One region of the Acetobacterium wieringae genome, then DNA from elsewhere that is predicted to be linked to it. Evidence: riboswitches for the same ligand, from Rfam matches in the RefSeq annotation. Region 1 holds a riboswitch; the other holds the start of a gene.
What was found. A riboswitch is a leader RNA that binds a small molecule or an ion and turns the genes downstream of it on or off. The one in region 1 is predicted to bind cyclic di-GMP.
Positions count from the first base shown of each region.

Region 2: linked by a shared signal. The riboswitch ahead of CHL1_RS08950 (prepilin peptidase) and the one ahead of CHL1_RS10230 (glycosyl hydrolase family 28-related protein) in region 1 are both predicted to bind cyclic di-GMP.

Region 1 is NZ_CP097897.1:2,106,258-2,109,374, reverse strand. It holds gene CHL1_RS10235 (glycoside hydrolase family 55 protein) at 1-920, shown strand, start outside; cyclic di-GMP riboswitch class I at 1,056-1,136, shown strand; gene CHL1_RS10230 (glycosyl hydrolase family 28-related protein) at 1,151-3,109, shown strand.
Region 2 is NZ_CP097897.1:1,827,550-1,830,666, forward strand. It holds gene CHL1_RS08930 (Flp family type IVb pilin) at 1-163, opposite strand, end outside; gene CHL1_RS08935 (Flp family type IVb pilin) at 220-387, opposite strand; gene CHL1_RS08940 (Flp family type IVb pilin) at 448-615, opposite strand; gene CHL1_RS08945 (Flp family type IVb pilin) at 668-835, opposite strand; gene CHL1_RS08950 (prepilin peptidase) at 1,013-1,567, opposite strand; cyclic di-GMP riboswitch class I at 1,647-1,731, opposite strand; cyclic di-GMP riboswitch class I at 1,811-1,895, opposite strand; gene CHL1_RS08955 (DUF2325 domain-containing protein) at 2,381-2,719, shown strand; gene CHL1_RS08960 (DUF3793 family protein) at 2,716-3,117, shown strand, end outside.

The DNA.
Region 1 (3,117 bases):
AAATGGGACAATCCGGAAGCAGCCGCAACCAGGGAGTCACCGTCAGCAATCTTAAAATTGATAAAACCGGGATGCCCATTCAGATTTCCGGAACTAACAACTTAACCATGACCGACAGTATTCTTAACGCCAATGATGGCGGAACAAAATGGCTTCATGCAGCTTATATTCGCGGCGATAACAGCAATTTCCTGTTTCGAAACGTCGAGTTCAATAATGCCCCTGGTGGCGGTATTGCTGTAGCTGGTAATGAAAAATTCCCAACCCCACCGGATCACATCGTCTTTGAAAATTGTCGTGTCAAGAACAGCGTTGTCGGGATGCACATCAATACTGGTGCCAATAACGTCACAGTTAAAGGCTTAACCATCACTGGCAGCGGTCTGGGATTCAAAATTGCTGATGCCAACAGCTTAACCATCAGCGATGTCAACATCAGTGGTGCCAAGCCAACAACCACCGATATTGGCGCATTCAGCATCGGCAACAGCTATCAGGCAAGTATTAGCAATGTTACCGTTGACTCAACCGGGATGGCCGGTGCACTGTACTGGTTTATCGGAGAAGTGAAGGATACCACGATCTCTGGAATGAACGTTACAAATGTCAATAAAATTCCGTTAATCAGTGCCAGCAGCACTTCCAAGACAACCAATGTCGTGGTTGAAAACTCCAGCTTCCAGTACAGCAGTATCGACAAATACGGTATCGGATTCAGAGGTGTGGGATCACAGGCCGTGCTGCGAAACAATACCTTTACCAATAGCGGCGCATCCTACTCTTACCTGATTTATAATCCCGAAGGAACCCAGATTCAAGTATCTGATAATTCTTACAGCGGATTCCAGCGACTGAATTCCAGCTCTGATTTTTCCGTGGCTACCAATAATTTTAATCTGCTGACAGCAAAGGTTGATTAAGAGAACCAGTGTGCTAAGTTATTATATCGTGAATAATCTGAGAATAATTCAATAAAGCAATTTCTCCTAAAGCCTTGCTCTTTTGAACAAGGCTTTATTTTATCGAAGAATGTAACAATTTATATATAATCATGTCCACGATAAAGGCAAACCAACTGAAAGGTTGGGACGCAAAGCCAAGGGCCTTAACAAAAAGAAAGGTAGCCGGTTGCCGAAAGGAGCAGTAAGCAATGAACTTAAAAGAGGAAAGCAAGACAACGAGATTTATCGCAACCTTAGTGATGTCATTTTTGATAATAGGGACGTTTTTTTCGTCCAATGTATTTGCAGAAGAATTAGAAACAGAAGCCGTTAATGCAATTGGAGTCACCTATCGGACCCATATCCAAAACGAAGGATGGGCCCAGGGGTGGATGAGTAATGGCCAACTTTCCGGTTCAGAAGGAAAAAGCTATCGTTTAGAAGGTATTGAGATCAAACTGACAGGAGCTGTTCCAGCAGGATTAGGAATTGAGTATCGTACACATGTTCAAAATAAGGGCTGGGAACAGAAATGGGCGGCAAATGGCGGATTTTCAGGATCAGAAGGCGAAGGCTTGCGTCTAGAAGGAATCCAGATCAGGTTAACTGGTGCGAGTGCAGCTGAATATACAGTTAAGTACCGGACCCATATTCAAAATGAAGGCTGGGCTCAGGGATGGGTTTCGGATGGTGCCCTCGCTGGCTCGGAAGGAAAAAGCCTGCGTTTAGAAGCGATCGAAATCACTATTGAAAAGCTGCCAGCGGTAGCAACAAGCGAACCTGCCAGTGTCGTTACGACACCACCGCCACCAACAACACCAGTGAATCAGGGAGTCAGTGTCAAAGATTTTGGCGCAAAAGGGGATGGCGTTACCAATGATACGGCAGCGATTCAAAATGCCATTAATGATGCCAGCAGTAAAAACGTTACCTTGACAATTCCGGCAGGAACCTATGTGGTTACCAGTCAATTAGAGGTAAAGAACAATACCAGAATCAGCGGTTATGGGGCTACCTTGTACATGGCGCCACAGCCGTCAGCCGTAGCAAATATTTTGTGGTCAAATCCGGCTTCATACATTTCAAATGTTACCCTTGAAGGGTTGACACTACAATCCCAGAACACCATCGCTGGAGCCGACTATTATGCCAACAGCATGATCAGTAACGTTCAGGGAATGTTTTTCCAGGGCATCAGCAATCTGACGATCAAAGATGTTTCGATGGACAGTATGTATGTGGGTCTGAAAATGGGACAATCCGGAAGCAGCCGCAACCAGGGAGTCACCGTCAGCAATCTTAAAATTGATAAAACCGGGATGCCCATTCAGATTTCCGGAACTAACAACTTAACCATGACCGACAGTATTCTTAACGCCAATGATGGCGGAACAAAATGGCTTCATGCAGCTTATATTCGCGGCGATAACAGCAATTTCCTGTTTCGAAACGTCGAGTTCAATAATGCCCCTGGTGGCGGTATTGCTGTAGCTGGTAATGAAAAATTCCCAACCCCACCGGATCACATCGTCTTTGAAAATTGTCGTGTCAAGAACAGCGTTGTCGGGATGCACATCAATACTGGTGCCAATAACGTCACAGTTAAAGGCTTAACCATCACTGGCAGCGGTCTGGGATTCAAAATTGCTGATGCCAACAGCTTAACCATCAGCGATGTCAACATCAGTGGTGCCAAGCCAACAACCACCGATATTGGCGCATTCAGCATCGGCAACAGCTATCAGGCAAGTATTAGCAATGTTACCGTTGACTCAACCGGGATGGCCGGTGCATTGTACTGGTTTATCGGAGAAGTGAAGGACACCACGATTTCTGGAATGAACGTTACAAATGTCAATAAAATTCCGTTAATCAGTGCCAGCAGCACTTCCAAGACAACCAATGTCGTGGTTGAAAACTCCAGCTTCCAGTACAGCAGTATCGACAAATACGGTATCGGATTCAGAGGTGTGGGATCACAGGCCGTGCTGCGAAACAATACCTTTACCAATAGCGGCGCATCCTACTCTTATCTGATTTATAATCCCGAAGGAACCCAAGTTCAAGTGTCCAATAATTCTTACAGCGGATTCCAGCGACTGAATTCCAGCTCTGATTTTTCCGTGGCTACCAATAATTTTAATCTGCTGACAGCAAAGGTTGATTAAGAAAAAAG
Region 2 (3,117 bases), 280 kb from region 1:
CTGCTAATTGGGTTCCGATATCCGTAAAGAATTGACCAATTTGAGGGCCCAGTAACCAGATGGCAGCAATGGCAGCCAATGCAATCCCGGCAATAATCAAACCATACTCAACCATACCCTGTCCATCTTCTTCTCTAATCATGTGTGATAATCCGTTTTTCATTTTATTTTCTCCTTTTATTTAGTATCTTCGATAAATTTCTATTGATCTATTATCGTTTAAGCCGCTAATTGAGTACCGATATCGGTAAAGAACTGACCAATTTGTGGACCCAGTAACCAGATGGCAGCAATGGCAGCCAATGCAATCCCGGCAATAATCAAACCGTACTCAACCATACCCTGTCCATCTTCTTCTCTGATCATGCGTGACAATCCGTTTTTCATTTCTTTCTTCTCCTTTAAATTTTTTTAAATCGTGCTTAATTTCTTGAACAGTCTACTTCATTATGCAGCCATCTGCGTGCCGATATCCGTAAAGAATTGACTGATTTGCGGCCCCAGCAGCCAAATGGCGGCAATGGCAGCCAATGCAATCCCGGCAATAATCAAGCCATACTCAACCATACCCTGTCCGTCTTCTTCTCTGATCATGTGCATCAATTGATTTCTCATTTCAGTTTCTCCTTCAATATTTTATATTTGTTAGTCAAACTAATTAGAATCATTATGCTGCTAACTGAGTGCCGATATCTGTAAACATTTGCCCGATTTGCGGCCCCAGCAGCCAAATGGCGGCAATGGCAGCCAATGCAATCCCTGCGATAATTAAGCCATATTCAACCATGCCCTGTCCATCTTCTTCTCTGATCATGCGTGATAATCCTTTTTTCATTTTTTCTTCTCCCTTTTAAAAATTTTTCGTAATCGTTACCAAGTAAACTTGCTTTAAAACAACATTCCAAAATCTATCAGATGATTTGTGTTGATAAGATTTAAAATTAATACGGATACAAAACTGGAAGCCATAAATGGTCCCAGGGCGACCTTTGATTTCAAATTACCTTTTCGTCTAATGATCAGGTATGCTGTATAGATCATCAGAAAAAAAGTCATTATCATAATCGCAGAAATTATTCCATAAACACCCAAACAAAAACCAACCGCAGCAGGCATATTTTACGTCTCCCCAACCAGCGCCCTTTCCAATTATTGCTGGTAAAAAGAATATAATAAAACCAATTACTAAACCAAAGATATTCATTCCAATACTGGCAATCGGTTGCCCGGTAATGATGAAGGCACCGCCCACGAATATCGTCATTAATACCAGCTCATTGGGGATTTTTTTAATGCTGATGTCTACAGCAGAAAGAATGACACAGATTGAAAAGAGCAACATACATTCCAATGTTTTTGGTTCAAGTCCGTTGAGTTTTACAAAGACTAACCAGATGGTTGCGTTAAGCATCGCCCAAAATATTGTATCTGTAACACTACCGGATAACTGATGGTTGGTCAAGGTCTTGACTCGCTGTCTGACTAAATAATCAGTCGTTTTTTTCATTAATACTCCCGTCACTGCTCCAATTATAAAAACTTCTGCAGTTATCAGTAATTGATCCATCAGTATCCTCCATTCGTTTTTTGCAATAAAAAAGCAACGATTTACTCGTTGCAATTAAGGCGAATTAAATACACCTATAATCTGCAACTGGCTGTCATATAAATACTTATTTAGACCCTATAGCTTTGCGTCCTTACCTTTCGATAAGTTTGCCAAATATTAAATTGACCAACAACTGAATCGTATAGAATAAAAAAACAACGCATTGACACGTTGCATTATAATCATCATTAAAAAATGTGGTTGTGCAACTGGCTGTCATATAAATAATTACTTAGACCCTAAAGCTTTGCGTCCTTACCTTTCGATAAGTTTGCTAAATATTCTATTGGCATCATGATAAGGCATATATTATCAATTGTCAAGTGAATATTTTGCGAATTATTTTTTTTATTATATTTGCAGCAGTAATATTTTGCTCAAAATACTATAGATTACTACTGACATTAAATATAAGATATTCATTATATGCGCCGATGTTTCTTGTGCATCACTCGACTTTTGATTAATATTGTTGTGCAATTTTGTGATATTATTATCAATCATCAATTGTATTATAATAATCTAATGTTGCAGCCGTTTTTTTGATGATCAATGTTATTTCGCGAAAACTGTTAATCAATATAAAGTCAATGCTTAAAATACTGTATGTTGATTTATGCGGTATAATATTTAAATATGAGCTTTGTAGTCAGCCATAAAAACCAATAATAATTCCTTAATAAATGTTTAAAAATAATTGACAGCTGCTCCGAATTGTGATAAGTTATAATCAGTTAGTTATAACTAACACATGGGGATGGAGGGCACCAAATGAGCATTGTTATTATTGGCGGAAATGATCGCATGATTTATCAATATAAAGATTTATGCAAAGAATATGATTGTCGGGCTAAGGTTTTCACCCAAATGCAGGGTGCAATGAAAAAAAAAATCGGCGTCCCAGATTTGATTGTATTATTTACTGGGACGGTTTCGCATAAAATGGTAAACTGTGCGACCGATGAGGCAAAAAGACTAAATTTGCCCCTGGCACGGTCACATAGCAGCAGTTTGGCTGCATTACGAAACATTCTGGAGGAGCATTGTGCTCAATGTAAGAATTGCGATGGCTGTGTTTTAAAATCGCATACCCGGAAGATGTCGTCATGAACAAGTTCGAGAGAGAATTGATACGCCACTGTTCGCCTACATTAGCCGGAATGAAAACTGGTAATTTATTCAGTTATCCATTTACCAGCTATTGCCAACTCGCAGAGCAGCTGGAGCAGTGTAATAATACGTTGAATGCTCGTGGGGTTTATCTGGAGGTACTGAGGATAAATGCCAGTCGGGTTTTAATCTATGTTTATCGTCAAAGTCGACTGCTCAAAGACTTTTCATGTCCGCGGGTGGACAGCTTTCTTCAGGACATTGGTTATCGTACCGAGGATTTGAAATCTTGTCTGGAATTTTTATCCAAGCGGATTCAAGATTCCAGCGAATTTCCCCACGAGATTGGCTTGTTTTTAAGTTATCCGTTTGAAGATGTTCAGGGATTTATCGAGCAT